Linked DNA regions of Adhaeribacter arboris. The main gene of each other region encodes a partner of the protein of the gene in region 2 in a complex. Links are inferred from orthologs where the notes say so. Each region holds a gene or a part of one and is shown on either strand. Other genes may lie near its edges. The genes, in order: AHMF7605_RS27880, accD and accB.

Region 1 (2,961 bases), 450 kb from region 2 along the record:
CTTTTGGATGGAATGGTATGGGATTATTAACTTCCTGCAGAAATCAACTACTATTACCCAATCGCCTAAATCATCTGCCCTAACAGCTGCGGATGAAATCCGGTACATTTTTAAAATTGGATTGTCCGGAAAGTAGGTTTAGAATAAATAGAATAAGTAGTGGTCGGTTAGTAATTGTTCGACTAATTCTTTTAGGAGGATCAGTAAGTTATAATGGTAGTTTAAACTAATTTCGTTGAAGTACTCAGAACCTTTTCTATTGAGTCAGCCTGGTGGAAAAATCTAACCATTTTTAAATAACAGCTAAAGCCATCTTAAAAGGTTATTGGTTGATTTCAGGAGGGAATCACCGGTACTACTTCGCTTAAGTTCTTCTTTTCGGCCGATTAGAACCTTCCAGTAGGATGAGGAAAGTAAATTTGACGGGCATAGCCAGAACCTAGGTTTCGAACAAGCCTATTTTGGAAATCTAGCAGGTTTGCTTCTCTTTCGAATACTTTCTGGAAACGAGTCAACACAATTGGGTATTATTGTCATGAACCCTTAACATCGTAAAAATTGGCGTTTTAAATATTTCCGAAGTAAACAAAAAAAGCTCTTAGAAATAAATCTAAGAGCTTTTTTGCGGTCCGGACGGGACTCGAACCCGCGACCTCCGCCGTGACAGGGCGGCATTCTAACCAACTGAACTACCGGACCGTTTACTTTAAAGATTCAGGGGCATTTCGCTTTAAAGTGATGCAAATGTATAGGGTTAAATTTGATTCTGCAATACCTGGCAACAAAAAATTTAATTTATTTAAGAACTAAACGCTATCTAATTCAAAGACAGGGAGCTTTTTATAGCCCGGCAATTAATTTCCGGACGCTTACATAAATTCTAAGATTCCCTTAACTTTGTGTAGTAGAACTAATCCCGGATGTATGTTTCTAGATTTTGAACAACCTATCGCAGCGCTTGAAGGCAAATTAAAAGAGATGAAAAAACTGGCGGCTGAAAGCCAGGTAGATGTAACCGAGGCGGTTAAAGCGTTAGAAGATAAAATAAAAACTTTAAAAAAAGAGACCTACGCGAACTTAACCCGTTGGCAGCGAGTACAAATGTCCCGCCATCCGGATCGCCCGTATACCCTCGATTACATTGAAGGCCTTGCCACTAAATTTATTGAATTGCACGGCGACCGCAGCGTTTCCGACGATAAAGCGATGGTGGGTGGCTTCGGCGAAGTAGATGGCCGCACGATTATGTTTATCGGGCAACAAAAAGGGCGCAACACCAAACAACGGCAAATGCGCAATTTCGGGATGGCCAACCCTGAAGGGTATCGCAAAGCCTTGCGTTTAATGAAAATGGCCGAAAAATTTAATAAACCCATTGTTACTTTCATCGATACGCCGGGAGCTTACCCGGGTATGGAAGCCGAAGAACGCGGCCAGGGCGAGGCAATTGCCCGCAACTTAAAAGAAATGTTTATGTTAAAAGTGCCGGTTATTTGCATTATAATCGGCGAAGGTGCTTCGGGCGGCGCTTTAGGAATAGCCATTGGTGACCGGGTACACATGCTCGAAAACACCTGGTACTCCGTCATTTCGCCGGAATCTTGTTCTTCTATTTTATGGCGCAGTTGGAATTACAAAGAACAAGCTGCCGAAGCCTTGAAATTAACGGCTACCGACATGCTGAAAAACAGCTTGATTGATGGCATCATTAAAGAACCTTTGGGCGGCGCCCATACCGAACCCGAAAAAATGATTCGTATGCTCAAAAAACATATCCTGAAAACTTTAACGGAGTTAGACGCTATTCCCGCCGAAGAACGAATTATTCAACGCATCGAGAAATTTTCCGCGATGGGAGTAGTGCAGGAGTTGTAAGTTAAGAGTTATGAGTTATTAGTTTATATCACGTTTAGGTAATGGAATAAACTTCCAAGTCGAAATCATCAAAAGAAGTAAATACATAATGGGCATTTACATTTCAATTCATAACTCTTAACTAAATTGCTTTTTCACGTTATAGATACCGGTTTTTTTAAATTAGACGGAGGCGCTATGTTCGGTGTGGTGCCCAAAAGCATCTGGCAACGAACGAATCCTGCGGATGAAAATAACCTGTGTACCTGGGCCATGCGCTGCTTGCTGATAGAAGACAGCAAGCAATTAATTTTAATTGATACCGGCATTGGTACTAAGCAAGACGCAAAATTCTTTTCGCATTATTACCTGCACGGGGAACGTACTTTAGCCGCTTCGCTTCAAAATCTAGGCTTTCATTCCTCCGATATTACCGATGTTTTTTTAACCCACTTGCATTTTGACCATTGCGGCGGGGCAGTCCAATATAATCATAACCGAACAGCGCTGGAACTTACTTTTCCGAATGCCACCTACTGGACCAACACCGATCATTACAAATGGGCTACCGAGCCCAATGCCCGCGAAAAAGCCAGTTTTTTAAAAGAGAATATCTTACCCTTAGCCGAAAGTGGCCATTTACAGTTTATTCATCCGCAGCAACCTTCGCCGTTGCCGCAGTTCGATATTTTATATGTAGATGGGCACACGGATAAAATGATGCTGCCGGTAATACCGTACAAAGGTAAAAAATTAGTTTACGTGGCGGATCTCCTTCCCTCCGTAGGGCATTTACCGATACCTTACGTAATGGGTTACGACACAAGGCCCTTACTAACTTTGCAGGAAAAAGAACAATTTTTAAATACTGCCGCGGCAGAACAATACATTTTATTTTTTGAACACGATCCTACCAATGAGTGCTGCACCGTAAAACCTACCGAAAAAGGAGTTCGTATGAACGAAGCCTTTACCTTAGCGGAAGTATAAACGAATGAAAATAGGTTTAGTAATGTCGGGTGGAGCGGTACACGGCGTGGCGCATTTGGGAGCTTTAAAAGCGCTCACCGAACTACAAATACCTTTGCACGCGATATCGGGGGTGAG
Region 2 (3,041 bases):
CGCTTTAATTGTAAAGGACGATGAATTGGCCCAACGTCTCACCTTTATGCAGAATGCTTCGGGTGGTACACCCGGGCCGCAAGATTGCTTTTTATTGCTGCGGGGATTAAAAACCTTGCACGTGCGCATGCAGCGCCATTGCGAAAACGGCCGGGCAGTAGCAGAATTTCTAAAGAATCATCCCAAAGTAGAAAAAGTATTCTGGCCGGGATTGGAAGATCATAATAACTACTCCGTAGCCCGGGAACAGATGCGCGATTTTGGCGGCATGATTTCTTTTGTGCTAAAAGGCAATAATATGCAGGATGCTATCCGAACCTTAGAAAAATTCCACTATTTTGCTTTAGCCGAATCTTTAGGCGGCGTCGAATCCCTCTGCGGCCATCCGGCTAGTATGACGCACGCCAGCATTCCACGCGAAGAACGTTTAAAAGCGGGTCTAAGCGATTCTCTTATTCGCTTGAGCGTGGGTATTGAAGATATTGAAGATTTACTCGCCGATTTAGAGCAGGCTTTAGCATAAAAAATTTCTTTAACCAAATAAAACTCCATTAAAACCATCAGAGCCGACTATTGTAGTCGGCTCTGATGGTTTTAATCATAAAACCCACTTAAGCTAATTTATCAAAATTTATAAATTAGCGCCGAAGGGGGCATTAATTGAAATAGTAAAACCAGAAATACCAATACCCAATCTAGCTATCCATCCTAATCCCTTATAACAAATCAGGAATGTTTTTAACCCGTAAAATTAACTGCTATATTTGCACACTAATTTTCTGGTTTTCAGAATATATAATTATTCTAATACTACCCCAGAAACTATAAATTTATTGCAACATTCGGTACAGATAAAAAGATTGCATACGTTTGTAAAGAGCGCATCAGCGCCGTTAATCTAAAAATATGGCTTGGTTTAAAAGAGTAGAGAAGGGAATAGTAACCCCTACCGAAGAGAAAAAAGAAACACCCGATGGCCTTTGGTATAAATGTCCGGAATGTAAACGTGTTACCAACACCACCGAGCATAAGGCCAATTTATACACGTGTAATAACTGTGGTTACCACGATCGAATTAACTCAGAGGAATATTTTGAAATATTATTTGATGAAAATAAATTTAAAGAACTCGATGCGAATTTAACTTCTTCCGATCCGCTGGAGTTTGTGGATACACAGGCTTATCCTAACCGCATTGCTGCTTCACAAAAAAAGACCCATTTAAAAGATGCTGTCCGGACGGCTCACGGCAAACTACATGACCTGGAACTGGTAATAGCTTGTATGGATTTTAGTTTTATTGGCGGCTCCATGGGCTCGGTAGTCGGCGAAAAAATCTCCCGGGCAATCGACTATGCCCGTCAGCACCAAATACCGTTTTTAATGATTTCTAAATCGGGTGGCGCCCGCATGATGGAAGCTGGTTATTCTTTAATGCAAATGGCTAAAACTTCGGCTAAGTTAGCTTTACTCTCCGAAGCTAAGATTCCGTACATTTCCCTTTTAACGGACCCTACCACGGGTGGGGTTACGGCTTCTTTTGCGATGCTCGGCGATTTTAACATAGCGGAACCGGGTGCCTTAATTGGATTTGCCGGTCCAAGGGTAATTAAAGAAACCATTGGCAAAGATTTACCTAAAGATTTTCAGCGGGCAGAGTTTGTGCTGGATCATGGTTTCCTCGATTTTATCGTGCATCGCAAAGAGCTGAAACAGAAATTAACGGATTTGCTGCTTTTGCTTCGCCCGGAAAAAGTAAATGCTGCTTTTGCTGAAACATCTGAATCGTTAAATGTAAATGGAGAAAAAGTAACCAATCAAGTAAAAATAAGTCCTGAAAAAACTTACTGATAGTCTGTTACTTTCCGTTTCTAGCTTTAATTTAACTACGTTTTCCCACCTGCATTTTCGCTTATTTATAATAGGTTGGCCTGACTTTTGCAACTAATTACATATATAAAATTTTATATATTTTTAAACTATTTTGTGTAAAACAAGTAAAAAGGGCGTATTAACGTATTAGAAAGTGCAAAATCTAAAATTTAATTCTATGAAAATTTCAAAGTTATTTTTATCCGTTTTCTTATCGGTATTGATTCTTTTTTCTTCTTGTAAAACCTCCGAAACAGGACGTACTTCAGGCGCTCCGGATAGCGGTGGACCAAGTCGGACAGCTGGTTCAAACAGAAAAATGAATAAAACAGCAAAAGGCGGTATTATTGGCGCGGGAGCCGGTGCGGTAGTAGGTGGTGTAATAGGTAAATTAACCGGTAATACGGCTGCTGGTGCTATTATTGGGGCAGCAGTAGGTGGTTCTACCGGCGCCGTGATTGGCCGACGCATGGATAAACAAGCCGAAGAACTACGTCGTGACATGGAGAACGCTAAAATTGAGCGAGTAGGCGAAGGAATTAAAATTACTTTTAACTCTGGAATTTTATTTGCTACTAACTCCGCGGAGTTGCAGCCCACTTCTAAAACCGATATTGAAAAGTTAGCGGCTACTCTAAAAAAATACGGGGATACCAACGTGCTTATTCAAGGCCATACCGATAACACCGGTTCTGATGCTATTAATCAGCCCTTATCCGAGCGCCGGGCCCAAGCTGTTCAAGATTATATTACTTCGTTGGGGGTAGAGCCAAGCCGTCTTACGGCCGAAGGTTATGGTTCTAGCCAACCGGTTGCGGATAATACTACCGCTGCCGGTAAACAAGCTAACCGGCGAGTAGAAGTTGCGATTTTTGCGAACGAAAAACTAAAAAAAGCGGCTGAACGCGGCGATATTAAATAATTGAAACAAACAATTATGAAAAGAAAGCCACACCTTTAGTGTGGCTTTTTTATTATCCGGTTTTCTTTAAATACAAGCTTTCCGGTGTAAAGGCCCCTACTTAAATAATATAGGTATAAAAGAATTTAGAAACCTTGGATTATATAGTAAAAATTTAATAAATAAGAGCAATTAATAAAAATTGGCAAGAGAGTTGTCTATAGCAGATTCTGTTCCTACTTACAAATTAAACGGTTGCTCTTTGGGC
Region 3 (2,892 bases), 4.1 Mb from region 2 along the record:
TACCAGGAAGGAACTACTGTGTTTAAATTTGCGGTAAAAGGCATGGCCGAAGTAGCCGGTGAAGTAATGGAACGTAATCAATTAACGGGCGAAGATATTGCCTGGCTGGTACCGCACCAAGCAAACAAGCGAATTATTGATGCAACCTCCGGGCGCATGAATATTGGCAGCGACAAAGTAATGATGAACATCGACCGTTACGGTAACACTACCAGTGGTACGCTGCCCTTGTGCCTTTGGGACTACGAAAATCAACTCAAAAAAGGTGATAATGTGATTCTTGCCGCTTTTGGTGGTGGTTTTACCTGGGGTGCTATTTACCTGAAGTGGGCCTACGACCCTCAATAATAATTTATAAATAATTTAGAATTAATAAATTGAACGTAAATTAAAAGCCCAATTCAGGTACTTTTTAAAAGAAGGTGCTTTTAATTATTAATTTTTACTTAAAATGGCAACTACTGCTGATTTCAAAAACGGTTTGTGCTTAGAATATAACGGTGATTTGTACATTATTACCGAATTTCAGCACGTGAAGCCCGGTAAAGGTCCGGCTTTTGTGCGCACTAAATTAAAAAATATAAAAACCGGAAAAGTTATCGATAACACGTTTAACGCTGGGGTGAAAGTTACCACTGCTCGGGTAGAACAACGTCCGCATCAGTTTTTGTACAAAGATGATATGGGCTATACGTTTATGGATACCAACACCTTTGAACAAGTAATTCTGGACGAAAAAATGGTGCCTTTTGCTGATTTATTAAAAGATGGTCAGGAAGTAACCATACTGTTTCACGCTGAAACGGAAACTCCTCTCACTTGCGAAATACCGCCGTTTGTGGAGCTGTTAATTACTTATACGGAACCCGGCATAAAAGGTGATACAGCTACAAATGCATCTAAAGCCGCCATTGTAGAAACCGGAGCAACTATTCAGGTTCCTCTTTTTATTAACCAGGATGAGTTAATTAAAGTGGATACCCGCACCTACACCTACGCAGAACGAGTAAAATAAATCTATGAAAGCCAAAGAACTTCAGGAACTGATTGACTTTATTGCAAAGTCGGGTTTAAACAAAGTAGATATTGAAACCGAAGAATTTAGAATTTCGGTAAAGCGGGAACCCGATTCTCCAAAAGTGCATTACTTGCCGGAACCGACCCGACCAACTGTTTCGACGGCCTCTGCGCCTGCTTCTACTCCGGCAAGTGCTCCGGCTAACCCGGCACCTGTTAGCTCTCCTGCTGCGGCCACTACTACTAGTGCCGAGTCTAATTATTTAACGATAAAATCACCGATGATCGGAACATTTTATCGCTCTTCCAGCCCGGAGTCCGACTTTTTTGTAAATGTAGGAGACGTAATTTCAAAGGGTGATATTATTTGTATCATTGAAGCCATGAAATTATTTAACGAGATTGAAGCTGAATTTGGTGGTAAAGTGGTAAAAGTGTTGGTAGAGAATGCCTCCCCAGTAGAATACGACCAACCATTATTCCTGATTGATCCGTCTTAAATTCAATTATGAATTAAAACTTAAAAATTATGAATGACTCTGTCTTCATAATTTTTAAAATATACATTGTTTAAAACATACGTAAAGCTCTCTGGCTACTAATTAGGTGAATGGGCGTTGAAAACACCGCCTAACTTAATTGTAGCAGATAAATTTAAATAAGGCGTAGGTTTTAATTTCTAATTCATAATTTCTCATTCATAATTTAATAAAACTGTGTTTAAGAAAATACTGGTTGCCAACCGCGGTGAGATAGCCTTACGTATTATTCGTACCTGCAAAGAAATGGGCATTAAGACGGTGGCAGTTTATTCTACTGCTGATAAAGAAAGCCTGCACGTTCGATTTGCCGACGAAGCCGTCTGTATTGGTCCTCCTTCGAGCACCTTATCTTATTTAAATATTCCGAGTATTATTTCCGCGGCCGAAATCACCAACGCCGATGCCATTCATCCGGGTTATGGTTTTCTATCGGAAAATGCCGAGTTTTCGCGAATTTGCCATGAGAACGGTATTAAGTTTATTGGCGCTACGCCAGCCATGATTAATGCCATGGGCGATAAATCTTCGGCTAAAACCACTATGAAGAAAGCCGGCGTACCTACCATTCCGGGTTCCGATGGCTTGTTAAAATCAGTAGAAGAAGGGATTAAGCTGGCGCACAAAATCAAATACCCGGTTATTATAAAAGCAACGGCGGGTGGCGGCGGCCGGGGCATGCGCATTATTAACAACGACGAAGAATTTGAAAAAGCCTGGAACAGTGCGCGTACCGAAGCCAAAGCAGCTTTCGGCGACGATGGCATGTATTTGGAAAAATTTGTAGAAGAACCTCGTCACATTGAAATTCAGTTGGTTGGCGATCAGCACAACAAGGTTTGTCATCTCTCCGAACGTGATTGCTCTATTCAGCGTCGCCATCAGAAATTAATAGAAGAAACTCCCTCGCCGTTTATTGATGAGAAACTCCGGGAAGCTATGGGGAAAGCCGCTATTGCCGGTGCTTCCGCTATTAGTTACGAAGGGGTAGGTACCATTGAGTTCCTGGTAGATAAACACAAAAATTTTTACTTCATGGAAATGAACACCCGGATTCAGGTGGAGCACCCCATTACCGAAGAAGTAATTAATTACGATTTAATTAAAGAGCAAATAAAAGTAGCCGCTGGGGTTCCTATTTCCGGAAAAAATTATTATCCCCAAATGCACGCCATTGAATGCCGCATTAATGCCGAAGATCCGGTAAATGGTTTTCGGCCCGCTCCAGGCAAAATCACCACCTTGCACATTCCGGGTGGGCACGGAGTACGGGTAGATACTCACGTTTACGCGGGTTACACCATTCCGCCCAATTATGACTCCATGATTGCCAAGC

What was found.
Region 1: the proteins of accD (region 2) and AHMF7605_RS27880 are in contact, whole or in part, in a solved structure (PDB 8UXZ), measured with the Escherichia coli proteins. The link is inferred for Adhaeribacter arboris from one-to-one orthologs.
Region 3: the proteins of accD (region 2) and accB are in contact, whole or in part, in a solved structure (PDB 8UXZ), measured with the Escherichia coli proteins. The link is inferred for Adhaeribacter arboris from one-to-one orthologs.

Annotation. Positions count from the first base shown.
Region 1 is NZ_PYFT01000001.1:6,898,248-6,901,208, reverse strand. The notes cover bases 102-2,899. They hold AHMF7605_RS27880 (acetyl-CoA carboxylase carboxyltransferase subunit alpha), read left to right. Parts: upstream 102-924; coding sequence 925-1,875; downstream 1,876-2,899. Other genes in these bases: AHMF7605_RS27870 (patatin-like phospholipase family protein), read left to right, coding at 2,849-2,899; AHMF7605_RS27875 (MBL fold metallo-hydrolase), read left to right, coding at 2,002-2,844. In the rest of the region: more of AHMF7605_RS27870, read left to right, coding at 2,900-2,961. UniProt on the Escherichia coli protein: Component of the acetyl coenzyme A carboxylase (ACC) complex. First, biotin carboxylase catalyzes the carboxylation of biotin on its carrier protein (BCCP) and then the CO(2) group is transferred by the carboxyltransferase to acetyl-CoA to form malonyl-CoA.
Region 2 is NZ_PYFT01000001.1:6,446,815-6,449,855, reverse strand. The notes cover bases 1-2,878. They hold accD (acetyl-CoA carboxylase, carboxyltransferase subunit beta), read left to right. Parts: upstream 1-906; coding sequence 907-1,851; downstream 1,852-2,878. Other genes in these bases: AHMF7605_RS26070 (OmpA family protein), read left to right, coding at 2,051-2,794.
Region 3 is NZ_PYFT01000001.1:2,330,581-2,333,472, forward strand. The notes cover bases 40-2,768. They hold accB (acetyl-CoA carboxylase biotin carboxyl carrier protein), read left to right. Parts: upstream 40-1,019; coding sequence 1,020-1,517; downstream 1,518-2,768. Other genes in these bases: AHMF7605_RS09535 (beta-ketoacyl-ACP synthase III), read left to right, coding at 40-348; efp (elongation factor P), read left to right, coding at 452-1,015; accC (acetyl-CoA carboxylase biotin carboxylase subunit), read left to right, coding at 1,734-2,768. In the rest of the region: more of AHMF7605_RS09535, read left to right, coding at 1-39; more of accC, read left to right, coding at 2,769-2,892. UniProt on the Escherichia coli protein: This protein is a component of the acetyl coenzyme A carboxylase complex; first, biotin carboxylase catalyzes the carboxylation of the carrier protein and then the transcarboxylase transfers the carboxyl group to form malonyl-CoA.